One region of the Saccharopolyspora taberi genome, then DNA from elsewhere that is predicted to be linked to it. Evidence: riboswitches for the same ligand, from Rfam matches in the RefSeq annotation. Region 1 holds a riboswitch; each other region holds the start of a gene.
What was found. A riboswitch is a leader RNA that binds a small molecule or an ion and turns the genes downstream of it on or off. The one in region 1 is predicted to bind cobalamin.
Positions count from the first base shown of each region.

Region 2: it holds a riboswitch for cobalamin, as region 1 does, so the genes downstream of both, ABD691_RS32855 (HoxN/HupN/NixA family nickel/cobalt transporter) here and metE (5-methyltetrahydropteroyltriglutamate--homocysteine S-methyltransferase) in region 1, are expected to answer to the same signal.
Region 3: it holds a riboswitch for cobalamin, as region 1 does, so the genes downstream of both, ABD691_RS17470 (Rossmann-like domain-containing protein) here and metE (5-methyltetrahydropteroyltriglutamate--homocysteine S-methyltransferase) in region 1, are expected to answer to the same signal.
Region 4: it holds a riboswitch for cobalamin, as region 1 does, so the genes downstream of both, ABD691_RS06270 (magnesium chelatase ATPase subunit I) here and metE (5-methyltetrahydropteroyltriglutamate--homocysteine S-methyltransferase) in region 1, are expected to answer to the same signal.

Region 1 is NZ_BAAAUX010000019.1:23,116-26,975, forward strand. It holds gene ABD691_RS21885 (MFS transporter) at 1-652, shown strand, start outside; cobalamin riboswitch at 781-1,026, shown strand; gene metE (5-methyltetrahydropteroyltriglutamate--homocysteine S-methyltransferase) at 1,169-3,457, shown strand; gene ABD691_RS21895 (PucR family transcriptional regulator) at 3,555-3,860, opposite strand, start outside.
Region 2 is NZ_BAAAUX010000044.1:13,180-17,039, reverse strand. It holds gene ABD691_RS32865 (cobalamin biosynthesis protein) at 1-1,195, shown strand, start outside; gene ABD691_RS32860 (DUF1876 domain-containing protein) at 1,254-1,523, opposite strand; cobalamin riboswitch at 1,697-1,825, shown strand; gene ABD691_RS32855 (HoxN/HupN/NixA family nickel/cobalt transporter) at 2,181-3,155, shown strand; gene cobA (uroporphyrinogen-III C-methyltransferase) at 3,241-3,860, shown strand, end outside.
Region 3 is NZ_BAAAUX010000014.1:690,110-693,969, reverse strand. It holds gene ABD691_RS17480 (MFS transporter) at 1-249, opposite strand, end outside; gene ABD691_RS17475 (PLP-dependent cysteine synthase family protein) at 246-1,325, opposite strand; gene ABD691_RS17470 (Rossmann-like domain-containing protein) at 1,322-2,131, opposite strand; cobalamin riboswitch at 2,379-2,548, opposite strand; gene ABD691_RS17465 (maleylpyruvate isomerase family mycothiol-dependent enzyme) at 2,612-3,439, opposite strand; gene ABD691_RS17460 (class I adenylate-forming enzyme family protein) at 3,482-3,860, opposite strand, start outside.
Region 4 is NZ_BAAAUX010000005.1:344,778-348,637, forward strand. It holds partial or broken gene ABD691_RS06250 (MFS transporter) at 1-85, shown strand, start outside; gene ABD691_RS06255 (LysE family translocator) at 206-835, opposite strand; gene ABD691_RS06260 (S1 family peptidase) at 1,161-1,934, shown strand; gene ABD691_RS06265 (GNAT family N-acetyltransferase) at 2,008-2,475, shown strand; cobalamin riboswitch at 2,514-2,698, shown strand; partial or broken gene ABD691_RS06270 (magnesium chelatase ATPase subunit I) at 2,736-3,860, shown strand, end outside.

The DNA of each region.
Region 1 (3,860 bases):
GCTGGCCGACGAACCCGTGCTGCGGGCGCGCGCGGCGATCGGCCTGTTGGCCTTCGCCTGCTTCAGCGTTCTGTGGACATCCCTGGCTTTCCTGCTGTCCGGTCCGGGTTACGGCTTGTCGGACGCCGAGATCGGAACGTTCGGACTGGTCGGTGTGGCGGGCGCGATCGCCGCCCAGCTGGCCGGTCGCCTGGCCGACCGCGGACGGACGAAGCTGACCACGGTCGTCAGCGGGCTGGTCCTGCTCGGCTCCTGGGGTCTGCTGGCGCTCGGCGAACACAGCCTGGCCGCGTTGCTCGGCGGAATCGTGCTCCTCGACCTCGCACATCAAGGCGTGCACATCACCAACCAGTCGCTGATCTACGCGCTGCGACCGAACGCGCGCGGCCGCATCACCTCCGCGTACATGACGTGCTACTTCGCCGGTGGTGCGATCGGTTCGGCTCTGACCGGCGTGGTGCACTCGAACTTCGGGTGGAGCGGAGTGTGCGTGCTGGGCGCCGTGCTGTCCGTCCTGCTGGTCCTGGTGTGGGTGGACAGCGTCATCACGGCCCGGACCCGGCTGTGGGAACTGTGGGCCGTCGCCCGCGCCGCCACCACCGCCGCGGGCCTGCTCGGGCTCATCGCCTTCGTGCTGCGCCTGACCATGTGAGCCGCCGGTGTCCGGCATCACAATTCCGCCATGCAGAGATGCGTATACCGACTTCAGAGCGGATGTCCCGCTCGGGCCCGCACAGGCGGCGGGAGCGGGACGCCCTTGCCAAGCCACCCCGGATCACTAGCCTTGGTGGTGCTGGTGGTTCGTCCGCCCCTGGTCTTCGGCCGGGAGCGGGCGAGGCAAGAGGGAACCCGGTGGGAATCCGGGACTGCCCCGCAGCGGTGAGCGGGAACGACCGCCGTCACCGGTCAGCACGACCGGGACAAGCACTGGGCCGCACGGCCCGGGAAGCGACGGCCAGTAGGAACGTCCGGCCAGGCCGGGAGGCGCCCGCGAGTCCGAAGACCTGCCATCGGTGCGCGCACAACCCGTGCGCGCTGTTCCGAGGTCTCGAGGGAGGACCTTGCGGATGCATCGGCCGGAGCCGTCCCGACGGGCCGCCCGCCGCCGACCCGCGCGCCTCCGCCGCGACCTCGGAGCCACCGCTGTCGAGCTCGCGAGGAGAGGGTTTTGACCACCAAGATCGGATCGACCGTACTCGGCTACCCCCGGATCGGACCGAACCGGGAACTCAAGCGCGCGCTGGAAAGCTACTGGGCCTCCCGCAGCAGCGAGACCGAGCTGCGCGACGTGGCCCGTCAGCTCCGCGTGGACACCTGGCGCTCGCTGAAGGACGCGGGCCTGGACTCGGTGCCCGGCAACACGTTCTCCTACTACGACCAGGTGCTCGACACCGCGGTCACCTTCGGAGCCGTGCCCGCCCGCTACACCGAGCTGGGGCTGAACCCGCTCGACACCTACTTCGCGATGGCCCGCGGTGTGGAGTCCACCCCGCCGCTGGAGATGACGAAGTGGTTCGACACCAACTACCACTACCTGGTTCCGGAAATCGGCCCGGACACCCGGTTCGCGCTGAGCGACCGGACGCCGGTCGAGCAGTACCTGGAGGCCGCGGAGCTGGGCGTCACCACGCGCCCGGTGCTGGTCGGTCCGCTGACGTTCCTGCTGCTGTCCAAGTCCGCCGAAGGCGCTCCCGGCTCGTTCCGGCCGCTGGACAAGCTCGACGAGCTCCTGGCCGCCTACGCCGAACTGCTCGGCGAGCTCAAGCGCGCCGGGGCGGAGTGGGTGCAGCTCGACGAGCCCGCGTTCGCCGCCGACCGCACGCAAGCCGAGCTGGACGCGCTGCGCGCCGCCTACCGCAAGCTGGGTGACCTCCAGGAGCGGCCGAACCTGCTGGTGACCGGCTACTTCGGCGATCTCGGCGACGCGCTGGAGGTGCTTGCCTCCGCGCCGGTCGAGGCGCTCGGCGTCGACCTCGTCGCCGGAACCTCCACAGTGGACAAGTTGTCCACGCTGTCCGGCCTGCGGGACAAGACGCTGGTCGCCGGGCTCGTCGACGGGCGCAACATCTGGCGCACCAATCTGGACCGGGCGCTGACCACCGGCGCGACCCTGCTGGGCCTGGCCGGCGAGCTCGCGGTCAGCACGTCCTGCTCGCTGCTGCACGTGCCCTACGACGTCGAGGCGGAGGCGCAGATCGACCCGCAGGTGAAGTCCTGGCTGGCCTTCGCGGCGCAGAAGGTGCGCGAGGTGGTCGTGCTGGGCCGCGCGCTGCGCGAGGGTCGCGACGCCGTCGCCGACGACCTCGCCGAGGCAGCAGCCGCGGTCGCCGACCGGGCCGGTGCGGAGCGCATCCGCAACAACCGGGTCCGGGCCCGGCTCCAGTCCCTGCGGCCCGAGCACTCGCGCCGCAACGACTACGCGCTTCGCCAGCAGGCGCAGGAGAAGTCGCTGCGGCTTCCGCCGCTGCCGACGACGACGATCGGTTCCTTCCCACAGACGACCGATGTCCGCAAGGCCCGCGCGGAACTGCGCAACGGCACCATCGACGACGCGGCCTACAAGCAGCGCATGCGCGACGAGATCCAGCGCGTCATCAAACTGCAGGAGGACCTCGGCCTGGACGTGCTGGTGCACGGCGAGCCCGAGCGCAACGACATGGTCCAGTACTTCTCGGAGCTGCTGGAGGGATTCGTCAGCACCCACAAGGGCTGGGTGCAGTCCTACGGTTCACGCTGCGTGCGCCCGCCGATCCTGTTCGGCGACGTCTCCCGCCCGAAGCCGATGACCGTCGAATGGGCCACCTACGCCCAGAAGCTGACCGAGAAGCCGGTCAAGGGCATGCTCACCGGCCCGGTGACGATCCTGGCGTGGTCGTTCGTCCGCGACGACCAGCCGCTGGCCGACACCGCCAAGCAGGTGGCCCTGGCCATCCGCGACGAGGTGCACGACCTGGAGGCTGCGGGCATCCGCGTGGTCCAGGTCGACGAGCCCGCCCTGCGCGAACTGCTGCCGCTGCGGTCGGTCCAGCACAAGGAGTACCTGGACTGGGCGGTGGAGTCGTTCCGCCTGGCCACCTCCGGAGTCGCCGACTCCACGCAGATCCACACCCACCTGTGCTACTCGGAGTTCGGCGACGTGATCAACGCGATCGTCGCCCTGGAAGCCGACGTCACCAGCATCGAGGCGGCCCGCTCCCGCATGGAGGTGCTGGCCGACCTCAACGCGGTCGGCTTCGCCAAGGGCGTCGGCCCGGGCGTGTACGACATCCACTCGCCGCGCGTGCCCGAGACCGAAGAGGTCACGGCCCTCCTGCGCGCGGCACTGGAAGCCGTGCCGGCCCAACGACTGTGGGTCAACCCCGACTGCGGCCTGAAGACCCGCGGCTACACCGAGGTCAACGCCGCGCTGAAGAACATGATCAGCGCGACCGCCGCAGTGCGCCCGACACTGCGCTGATCGCTGGGCCGCGGGCGGTGGCGCCTTCTTGGAAGCACCGGTACCGCCCGCGGCCCGCGGACACCGCGATGGCCACCCTTCCGTCGTGACGGCGGCGTCAGTACGGAGTCCGAGCGACAAGTGCCGCCCGCAGGTGTGCTGCGTCGGTGGGGTCGGCGGGGTTGAGCCCGGTGAGCTCGGCGATCTTGCGCACCCGGTAGTCCACAGTGTTCGGGTGGACGTGCAGCAGGCTGGCGGTGCGACGGCGGTTGAGGCCGGTGCCGAGGTGGGTGCGCAGCGTGTCCAGCAGGTCGGGCTCGTCCTCGATCGCTCGAAGTTTGCCCGCCAGCACGTCGCGGGCTGGGCCGGGGCGGGTGAGCTGGTAGTCCAGGGCGAGTTCGTCGAGCGTGTAGATGCCCGGTGG
Region 2 (3,860 bases), on a different contig from region 1:
CGACGGGCCGCTCGGCCCGGTGGTGCGCCGGATGTGGCCACAGCTGGACGCGGCGGTGTTCTTCCTGGCCGCGGGCGAGGCGGTGCGGGTGATCGCGCCGCTGCTGCGCGACCGGCAGACCGACCCGGGCGTGGTGTGCGTCGACGAGCAGCTGCGGTTCGCGATCGCGCTGGACGGCGGGCACGACGCCGGGGCCAACGCGCTGGCCGAGCAGGTGGCCGACGTGCTCGGCTGCACCCCGGTCGTCACGACGGTCCCCGGCGGCGGCAGCAGCTCGCCGTGGGACGAGGTCGTCGACCTGCTCGACGCCACTGTGGACGGTGACATCGCGGCGTGCGGCGCGGCGGTCCTCGACGGCGAGCGGGTGCTGGTGGTGAACCCGCACGGATTCCCGTTGCCCGCGCTGCCGGACAACGTCGGCACCGATGTTGACCGGCCACTGTGGACGGTGGTGGTCGACGACCGGCTGCCCGGCGAGGAGGACTCGGAGCGCACCGTCCGGCTGGTCCCGCGCACCCTGGTCGTCGGTGTCGGCTCGCGGCGCGGTGTCGCCCGCAGCGAGGTGACCGAGCTGGTCGCGCGGCTGGCCCGCGACCACGACCTGGACCTGCGCGCGGTGCGCGCGTTCGCGACCGTGGACGACAAGGCCGACGAGCACGGGGTCGTCGAAGCGGTGCAGGACCTCGGGTTCTGGCACGCCGCCGAAGCCGGGGACGAGCTGCCGCTGCTGCGCTACCCGGCGGCGGAGCTGGCGGGGGTGGAGGTGCCGAACCCGAGCGACGCGGTGGCGGCGCACACCGGGACGCCGAGCGTGGCCGAGGCCGCCGCGTTGCGCGCGGCGGGCGAACTCGGGCCCGCGGAACTGGTCGTCGGCAAGATCACCGGGGAGAACGTGGTGGTGGCCGCGGCCCGCACCCGGCCCCGGGGCAGGCTCGCGGCGATCACCCTGGGCCCGGCCCCGGACCTGCGCACCCCGCGCGCCGAGGCGGAACTCCGCCGGGCCGCGGTCGTGGTCGACCCGGACCACCGGATCGACGAGGTCCGCCACCTCCTCCGCCCGGGCACGGACGTCCGGCCGGGAACCCCGGAGGACGCGGTGTCCCTGGCCCTGAAAGGCAACGCGGTCGCCCTGCTGGGCGAACTCACCACCGCCGCCGACCTGGACCTGATCCAGGTCCCCGGCATTTCCGGCTGAATGGTGGCGGCGCGGGCGCCTGAGGTTCCGCCGCCCGCGCCGCCGAGCAGAACGAACCTCACGCGGGCAGATGAACCTTGCGGTGCATGCGCTCGCCTATGTCGTGTGCGGCCGTATCAAGCAGCTTGTGGGCCAGCTCGAACAGCGCCCTGGCCACCGCGATCTCGTCCCCGATCTGCGGGACGTCCGGGTCGTCCGGGTGGCGGCGGGCGGTGCCGTGCCCGTGCAGCGCCTGGCCGTCGCCGGTGGTCATCCCGACGTCGCAGGTCGTCTTCGCGCCGGCCTCGACCACCTGCAGGTTCAAGTTGATCGTCCGAGTCTCGTTCATGGTCGCCTCCTCGGTCCGCGCGCATGACCAGCATGCGCTGGTCAGCGGCCCAGCGAAAGGGCTGCTGGGACCAGGATGGGCGTGCTCGCGGCGGTCGGCGATGCCGATCACAGAACGGTCGCGGTCGATTGACCCGGGTCGCCGGGCAGGTCAGGATACGACGGCCTGCGGCGGAGGAACCCGGTGCGAATCCGGGACGGTCCCGCCACTGTGACCGGGGAGCGGTCCCGAAGTGCACCGCCACGGCCCGCGAGGGCTGGAAGGCTCGGGAGACCCGCCGTGATCCGGGAGTCAGGAGACTCGTCGCCGGCCCCGCGCCGCGCCCGCGGCGCGCGGTAGGAGCCCCAGGGCGGAGAACCCAGGAGATCCATGCCTGCGAACGATCGCGCACGGGAAACCGATCAGGTGCGGGAAACCCCGCACGCAGCTGAAACCGATCATGGGCCGGGGACCGGTCACGGAGCGGGAGCCCCGCATCCAGCCGAAACCGATCATGGACCGGATGCCGGTCACGGGCCTGGAACCGGTCACAGGCCGAAAACCGATCGCGCACCGGAAACCCCGCACCCAGCCGAAACCGATCACGGACCGGAAAACGATCACGCACCAAATCCCCGCCACGCGTGGGGAACTGTCGAACGCCGGAAGGCGGCGTGGGTGCTGGCGGGGGTCGGCGCGCTGCACCTGATCGGCTGGAGCGCCTACCTGCTCCACCAGGAGGCGTTCACCGCCGCTGGCGGGCTGGCCGCCGCCGGGACCACCGCCTACCTGCTCGGCCTGCGGCACGGCTTCGACGCCGACCACGTCGCGGTGATCGACGACGCGACCCGGCTGCTCATGCAGCGCGGCAGGCGGCCGGTGTCGACCGGCATGTGGTTCGCGCTCGGGCACGCCAGCGTGGTGATGTTCCTGGCGTTCGCGGTGGCGTTCGTCGCCGGACCGGCCGCGCAGTCGTGGGCTGAGCAGGCCGGGCTGCAGACCTCGCTCGTCGTCGACGTGGTGGTCGTGCTCGTGCTCGGCGCCCTCGCCGTGCTGAACGCGCTGGTCCTGCGCGACGCCGTGCGGCTGCTTCGGCGGGCCCGCGGCGGCGGGGTCGGCGAGGAGGAGATCGAGCTGGTGCTGGGGCGGCGCGGGTTGATGGCCCGGCTGCTGCGAGGCCGGATGCGGGCGCTGGTCGGCCGGTCGTGGCACCTGTTCGTCATCGGACTGCTGTTCGGGCTCGGCATGCAGACCGCGACCGAGATCACGGTGCTGGCGATGGTCGCGCCGAACCAGCAGCTGTCCGCGGTCGCGGTGCTGAGCCTGCCGCTGCTGTTCGCCGCCGGGATGTGCACAGTGGACAGCGTGGACGGGATGCTGATGTCCCGCGCCTACACCTGGTCGCTGGCCCGGCCGCTGCGCAGGCTGTCGGTCAACGTGACCACCACGGCGCTGACCGTGGTGCTCGCGGCCGTGGTCGCGCTGGTGGTGCTGGCCGGGTTGCTCGACGAGCTCGGGGTGTCGCCGCTGGGCCCGGTGGCGGCGCTGGGCGACCACTTCGAACTGCTCGGCTATCTGACGCTGGCCGCGTTCATGGCAGTATGGGGCGGCGCCGCGCTCTGGTGGCGGTTGCGCCCGCCTGACCAGCGCTGATCAGGCCAGCGGGCCACAACGTGGTGGCCCGCTCCCACTCTCTGGGTCCGGCCCTGCCGGGCGAAGCACAACACGGATTGCGGACATGACTGAGAACCACTACTTCGCAGGACTCGACCTCGCCGGGAAGCGGGTGGTCGTGGTCGGTGCAGGCACCGTCGCGCAGCGGCGGGTTCCCCGCCTGATCAAGGCGGGTGCGCGGGTCGAGGTCATCGCACCGGAGGCGACCCCGGCGGTGGAGGCCATGGCCGACGCGGGGGAGCTGACCTGGCACCGGCGCGCCTACGCCGACGGCGACCTCGACGGCGCGTGGTACGTGGTGGCCTGCGCGACCGGCAACGAGGTCAACGCCGAGGTCGCGGCCGAGGCCGAGCGCCGCCGGGTGTTCTGCGTCCGCGCCGACATCGCTTCGCTCGGCACGGCGGTCACGCCGGCCGTCGCCGAGCACGGCGGGCTGCTGCTCGGCGTGCTCGCCGGCGGCGACCACCGCCGCTCGGCAGCGGTGCGCGACGCGCTCGTCGAGGCGCTGCGCACCGGCGCGGTCGACGAGCGGGTGGAGCGGCCCGCGCCCGGGGTGGCGCTGGTCGGCGGCGGACCGCGCGACCCGGACCTGATCACCGTCCGCGGTCGCCAGCTGCTGGCCAGGGCGGACGTGGTGATCACCGACCGGCTGGCCCCGCGCGAGCTGCTGGAGGAGCTGGGCCC
Region 3 (3,860 bases), on a different contig from region 1:
GCCGGTGATGATCATCGGCCGGCAGCCGAGCCGGTCCGCCGCGGTGCCGCCGAGCAGGAACATCCCCTGCTGACTCAGGTTCCGCACCCCGAGCACCAGGCCGATCACCGCGGCGCCGTGGCCGAGCTGGCCGCTCATGTAAGTGGCCAGGAACGGCAGCAGCATGTAGAAGCCGACGTTGATGCCGAACTGGTTGATCACCAGCAGCCGCGACGCGGGCGAGAGCTGCCGGAAGTCCGCGGCCCTCACGTCCGGTCCCCGCAGGTCTCGCAACCGGCTCCGCCGCACGGGTCGGCCACCTCGCGCGTCCTGGTCCAGCCGGAGTCCACTTCGGATGGTGAACTCGCCCGGGGGACCAGGCCGTGGTCGAGGTGATAGGCGTCGTCGAAGATGGTCTGCCAGTACCGGTGCGGGCCGTCCGGGAACACCCCGCACACCAGGTCCGACCCCAGTTCCCGCGCGCACCACGCGGCCACCAGCGCGACCGCGCCGGTGCTCCAGCCGCCGGTGACGAACGAACCCGCGGCGAGCCTGCGGCAGGCGTCGGCGGCTTCGGCCGGGCCGACCCAGTGCACCTCGTCGAAGATCTCGTAGGCGACGTTGCGCGGGTGGATGCTGCTGCCGAGCCCGCGCATCAGCCGCGGCGCGGCGGTCCGGCCGAACACCGTCGAGCCGACCGAGTCCACGCCGACGATCCTGATGTGCGGCCAGCGCTCGCGGACCACCGACGCGATTCCCGCGCTGTGCCCGCCGGTTCCGACGCTGCACACCAGGACGTCCAGCCGCTCGAACTGGCCGATGAGCTCCTTGCCGAGCGCGGCGTACCCGGCCGGGTTGTCGGGGTTGTTGTACTGGTCCGGCCAGTAGGCGCCCGGCCGCCGCGACAGCACCCGCGCCACGCGGTCACGCCGGGCGCGCTGCCATCCGCCGGTGGGGTGGGGCTGCCGCACGATCTCGACCTCGGCGCCGTGCGCCCGCAGCAGGGCGTGCGTCATCCCGTCGAGCTCGCTGTCGGCCACGACCACCACCGGGTGGCCCAGTGCGGACCCGACGCAGGCCAGGCCGATGCCGAGCGTGCCGCTGCTGGATTCCACGACCGTCGCCCCGGGCAGCAGTTCGCCACGCCTGCGCGCTCCCCGGATCAGCGACAGCGCCGCCCTGGCTTTCATCCCGCCGGGGGCGAAACCTTCGAGCTTCGCCCAGAAACCCGGGTGCGGCCGGGGGAGCGGGGCGTCGATCCGCAGGACCGGGGTGTTGCCGACGAGTTCCAGCACGGAACGGCACCTGGGGCCGCCCGCGGTCCAGGAGGTGCTGACGGCGGTCACGGGCGCTCACCGGTTTCCGCCGCGTAGAGGTGGATGTCGGTGCTGTCACCGGTCAGCCAGAAAAACGGGTACGGCTCGGCCGACAGGGCGTGCACGTCCGCGCCGAGCAGTTCGCGCAGTACCGCGCTGCCGGTTTGCGCGAACAGCACCAGCGGCAGCCGCTGCTCGCGGCAGAACGCGGAGATCTCGTCGAAGGTCCCGTTGCCCAGCACCATTCCGGACGCCAGCACCGCCTGCGCCCCGGTCATCGCCTGCCGGTGGTCCGGCACGATCGGCTCGTCCCACTCGGTGCGACCGCCCTTGAGATCGCACGGAACGCACCGTGCGCCGCGCTCGCGCAGGGCGGCCAGCAGCGAGTTCACCACGCCGATCACGGCGACGGTGTCGCCCTCGGCAAGCGGCACGAGCTTCGCGACCTCCCGCGCGCGAGCAGTGGACTTGGCCAGCGACGTCCCGCCAGGGACGCGAACCGTCCTGCTGCCGGGGTGTTCGGTGTGCGGGAGCAGGAATGCGAGATAGGCGTCGAGGACCGCGACCCGCACCGCGGGCTCGGGGTGCTCAAGCAGCTCGGCGACGTTCCTGCCCACCAGATCGCGCACCGCGCCGGGATCGAGCTCGCCCGGTTCCACGGCGCAGGAACCGATCGCGCCGCCGATCCGGAGGCTGAGCACGGAGTTCGCGTAGCCGGAGCTCCGGCCGACGTGGTGTGCACTTTGGACGGTCATGAAGGCGACCGAGGTCCGGACGTGGTCCAGGCGCGCCTCGGCGGGGCGGTCCGGATCGGCCGCGCGCACTCGGTCGGCCACCGCGGTCAGGGCCGAATGCGGCGCAGGACGGGGTGGGGCTGTAGTGGGAAGCAACGGGATTCTCCACGGAATCGGCTTTTTCGAGCAGGACCGGGTTCCACCGCGAGGTGGGTGGATCAGTTCTGCGGTTCCGGTGTGGAGAAGTGCGCCGGACGGGACGGACCGGTCCGGTGGCATGGGACGGCAGCGCTGCGCGCGACGTGGTGCGGCACGTCGAAGTACCTCCTCCGGGGCTCCGCGACCCCGTGCGAATCGGCACGACGACGTCAGTCTCCTGACTCATGGATCTTCGCCGTCCGCGCGCCTTCCCACCGTTTCACCGGCAGTGGCAATCGTGCGCGGGCGGCTCCCCATTCACAGTGGCGGGACCGTGCCGGATTCGCACCGGCTTCCTGGGCGCCGTCGCATGAACTTGTGCGGTGACATTCGCAGTCCGCGCGTCGGGCTGTCAAGCAACCCCGTCGAAGATCACTTCCGCGGTCAGCGCACGATGGCCAGCAGCGAGGTCGCGGCTGCGACCAGCTCTCGGTCGCCCTCGGCGCTCGACCGCTCCCGGGCGGCCTCGACCGGGATGCCGCGGGTGGCCAGCCGCCAGAACGCGTCCTGGTCCATCGTCACCCGCGCGGCCAGGTCGGCGCCGGAGCCCAGCCGCCATCCGCTCGGAGTGCTGACCGCGAGCCAGTCACCACCGGACGGACCGGTGACGGTGAAGCCCACGGCGGTCCCGATCGGCCGGTCCTGGTCGCGGAGCGAGTGCGGCAGAGCCCGCATGAACGTGTCGATGACGGGAGCCATCAGCTCGGGATCCTCGGCGCCGGGGCGTTCGACCGCGTCGCGGATCTGCTGCTGGTGGACCCAGAACTCGGTGTAGTCGCGGGCGATGTCGAGCCAGGCCGGACTGGGGCGGTCGTCGGCCGCCCACGACACGTCGAGATCCGCCGGGGCGTCGAGGTCGCGGGCCGCCCACAGCTCGTCCAGCTGCGGGCCCAGGTGCGCCAGCAGCCCGGTCATGACCGCCGGACTGCACTGCCGGGCGGCGCGGACGAATTCCTCGTTGGTGCGCGCCAGGTACGCGGGCAGCGTCTCGTCGTCGGCGAAGACGGCGCCCCGGTGGCCGTCCCTGCTGCCGGAGAGGCGCCGCAGGTAGTCGTTGAGAACGTGCCCGACGATGTCGTGCACCGTCCACCCTGGACAGACGGTGGGGCAGTCCCAGTCTGCCGAGGGCAGTGCCGAGAGCAGGTCGAGCAGCAGCCCCCGCTCGCGCGGGTACAGCGGCCGGGTGTCGATGGCGGGTCCGAAGCCGGTCATGGCGCGATGGTCGCAGTGCGAAACCCCGGACCGCCACCGGATTCAGCTTCGCCGCAGCTCGTGCTTCCTGATCTTGCCGGTGGCCGTCTTGGGCAGCGCGCCGACGACTTCGAAGTGCTTGGGGACCTTGAACCCGGCGAGGTTCCGCTTGCAGACCGCCCGGAGTTCCTGCGGGTCGACGGTGCGGCCGGGCGCGGCGACCACGAACGCCGTCACCGCCTCGCCCCAGCGGTCGTCGGGCATCCCGATGACGGCGCACTCGGCCACGGACTCGTGCGCGAGCACTGCCCGCTCGACCTCGACCGAGGACACGTTCTCCCCGCCGGTCTTGATCATGTCCTTGGTCCGGTCGGTGAACCAGACGACGCCCTCCTCGTCGAGGTAGCCGACGTCACCGCCGTGGAACCAGCCGTGCGCGAAG
Region 4 (3,860 bases), on a different contig from region 1:
CGTGACCTACTGCCTCACCGAGGTCGGCCGGATCGCGCCGCCCTCGCGGCTGGCCTGGCTGACCGCCGTGTTCTGGGTGCTGGCCTACGTGGGCTTCTGCGCGCCGTTCGCGTTCGCGCTGCTGACCGGGATCGCGTCGCCGCCGGTGATCCTGGCGGTGACCGCGGCGCTCGCGCTGCTCACCTGCGCCCTGGTCGCGGGCCGGTCAGCTCGCGACCAGGCCGACGGAGATCGTCAGGAACGCCGCCGCGCTGATCATGTCCAGCGACTTGGCGAACCTCGGGTGCCGCAGCCGGTCGGCGATGCGCGCGGCGGCGAGCACGATGGTCAGCTCCCACCCGGCGGCCAGCACCAGGAAGACGACCGCGAGCCCGATCAGCTGCACGGCGGGGTCGGCCGCTGACCCCACGAACTGCGGCAGGAAGGCCAGGCTGAACAGCAGCATCTTCGGGTTGGTGATGTTGCTCAGGAAGCCCCGGACGAAGGGGTTGGCGGTATCGGCGGGCCCGGTCGCGGCCAGCCCGCCCGCCGCGGACTCCTTCCTGGTCAGCCACAGCCCGCGCAGGATCGTCGCGGCGAGGTAGACCAGGTACGCCGCGCCGATCCACTTCAGCACCGACAGCACCGCGGGCTGCCGGGTGATCAGCGCGCCGAGGCCGGAGATCACGGCCGCGACCTGGACGATGCTCGCGCTGTGGATCCCGGCGAGCGTGAGCAGCCCCGGGCGCACCCCCGAGCGCAGGGAGGTGCGCAGCAGGAGGAACGCGTCGACGCCGGGCGTGAGGATCACGATCGCGCTGGCGAGCAGGAAGGCGGGCATCGGGGTCAGGTCCATGAGCGTGCGGTCCTTCCTGCTCGGGGCGTGCGGCGTCGACCGGCGCGGCACGGCCGGGTGTCACTTGATCGGGCGTATCTCGGCAGGCGCTGGGCGCAGGCCAGCGGTCCCGAGGCCGTGGGGCGTCGGGACCGAATGGTTCCGGGGCGGATGAGCGACGGTGCGACTCAGCGGTGAGCCGCAAATTTTCCCGCCGCAATCCATCTTAACGAAATATTTTCCCGCTCGCCTGTGAGTTGTGCCTCCTGATGTTCCGGTGATCAGGTCGCTACGGTGTGCCGTTGGCATGGCCCGGGAGATGTGGAGGCTGGACGTGGAGCACGGAATGCAGCGGGCGCTTCTGGTGGCGGGCGCGGTGACCGCGCTGGCAGGCGCGCACCCGGTGGCCGCGGCGGACGCGCCCGAGCCGCGCGTGCTCGGCGGATCGGCCACGACCCCGGCCGACGCCCCGTGGATCGTGGCGCTGACCGACGACGCGGGCAACCAGTTCTGCGGCGGAGCGCTGATCAGCCCGGTCAAGGTGGTCACCGCCGCGCACTGCGCGGTCGACCCGATCACCGGGGCGCGGCGGTCGCCGCGGGAGCTGCGCGCGGTCACCGGCCGGGTGGATCTGAGGACCCAGGAGGGCACGGTCAGCGAGGTCGAGCGGGCGTGGGTGCACCCGCAGTACCGCGGCTTCGCGCGCGGCCACGACGTCGCGGTGCTCACGCTGCGCGCGCCCGTGCAGCAGCAGCCGGTCGAGCTGGTCGCGCCGGACGACGCCGCGCGGTACCAGCCGGGAACGGTCGGCCGGGTCTACGGCTGGGGCCAGACCGCGGAGTCCGGGGAGCGGTCGCAGGTGCTCCAGTCGGTCGAGGTCCCGGTGAACACCGACGAGGACTGCGGGCGCGCCTACGGCGACTTCGACGCGAAGTCGATGTTCTGCGCCGGAGCCCCCGAGGGCGGCCGGGACGCCTGCACCGGCGACTCCGGCGGGCCGTTCGTGGTCGACGGCAGGCTGACCGGGGTGGTGTCGTTCGGCACCGGCTGCGGGCGGCCGGACGCGCCCGGGGTCTACACCCGGCTGTCCGGGTTCGCCGGGGAGATCGCCGGGGCCTGACCGACGTGGCGTCGGCAACTCCGGGCCTGCGGGAATTCCGTGGTCACCACCGGTGTGTGATATCCAGGTAAGGGTGACCCTCCAACCTCTCGCGACCTCCGTGCACCGCGCCTACACCGCGGATCTCGACGCCGAAGACTTCTACCGGATGCTGCGGTTGCGGGTCGACGTGTTCGTGGTCGAGCAGGCGTGCGCCTACCCCGAACTCGACGGTCGTGATCTGGAGGATTCCACCAGGCACTTCTGGATCGACTCCGCCGACGGTTACGTGCTCGGCTACCTGCGGCTGCTGGAGGATCCGGACGGCACCCTGCGGATCGGCCGGGTCTGCACCGCCCGGGCCGCCCGCGGCCTCGGGCTCGCGCGCAAGCTGATGCGCGCCGCGGTGGCCGAGATCGGCCGCGCGCCTTCGGTGCTCTCCGCGCAGACCTACGCGCTGGACTTCTACCGCTCCTTCGGATTCGCCGAGACCGGCGAGGAGTACCTGGAGGACGGCATCCCGCACGTCGACATGCGCCGCGATCCCGCCGCCGCCAAGTAGTGTCCCTCGTTACTGCGCGCCGCCACCCGTGATCGTCGTCTGCGACGATGCACGGTGGTCCACAAGCAAGAGGTGCGTCAGGAAGCCGGTGCGAGTCCGGCACGGTCGGCGCCACTGTGACCGGGGAGCGGACCTCCCCCGCGAGCCACCGGGGTGACCTGGGAAGGCCGGAGGGACCGCGGCGAGCCGGGAGTCAGGACACTGCCGCCTCTTGTTCCCACCACCCGGGGCGTCCGAGACCCGAGGAAGGAACTGCTGGCATGACAGCTGCGCGCTATCCGTTCTCCGCCGTGGTCGGCCACGATGACCTGCGGCTGGCGCTGCTGCTCAACGCGGTGCACCCGCGCATCGGCGGGGTGCTGGTGCGGGGCGAGAAGGGCACCGCGAAATCGACGATCGTGCGCGCGCTGGCGGCGTTGCTGCCCGAGCTGGAGGTCGTGCCGGACTGCCGGTTCGGCTGCGCCCCGCTCGATGCCGACCCGCGGTGCCCCGACGGTCCGCATGACGGCGAGCGCCCGCTGCTGCGGCCCGCGCAGCTCGTCGAGCTGCCGGTGGGCGCGACCGAGGACCGCCTGGTCGGGTCGCTGGACCTGGAGCGGGCGCTGGCCGACGGGGTCCGCGCCTACCAGCCCGGCCTGCTCGCGGCGGCGCACCGCGGGGTGCTCTACGTCGACGAGGTGAACCTGCTGCACGACCACCTGGTCGACCTGCTGCTGGACGCCTCGGCGATGGGGCGCGCGCACGTCGAGCGCGAGGGCGTCTCGGTGTCGCACGCGGCGTCGTTCCTGCTGGTGGGAACCATGAACCCGGAGGAGGGCGAGCTGCGCCCGCAGCTGCTCGACCGGTTCGGCCTCACCGTGCACGTCGCGGCATCGCGCGACGTCGACACCCGGACCGAGGTCGTCCGGCGCAGGCTCGCGTTCGAGGCGGACCCCGCCGGTTTCGCGCGGAAGTGGGAAGCCGAGGACGCCGCGCTCGCCGAGCGGATCGTCGCTGCCCGCGAGCGGGTGGAGGCGGTCGCGCTGCCCGACTCCGAGCTGCGCCGGATCTCCGCGCTGTGCGCCGCGTTCGAGGTCGACGGCATGCGCGCGGACCTCGTGGTGGCCCGGACCGCGGTCGCGCACGCCGCGTGGCGCGGCGCCGACGAAGTTGCCGAGGCCGACGTGGAGGCGGCGGCGCGGCTGGCGCTGCCGCACCGGCGGCGCCGTGACCCGTTCGACGAGCCGGGCGTGGAGGAGGAGCAGCTCCAGCAGGCGTTGTCGGAGGCGGCGGAGCACGCCGACGGCGGTGACGAGGAGCCGGACGGCGGCGGCGAGGCCGGCGAGGAGCCGGACGGCGATGAGGGGCCCGGCGGAGCCGGGAGGGGGCCGGACGACGACGGGCCG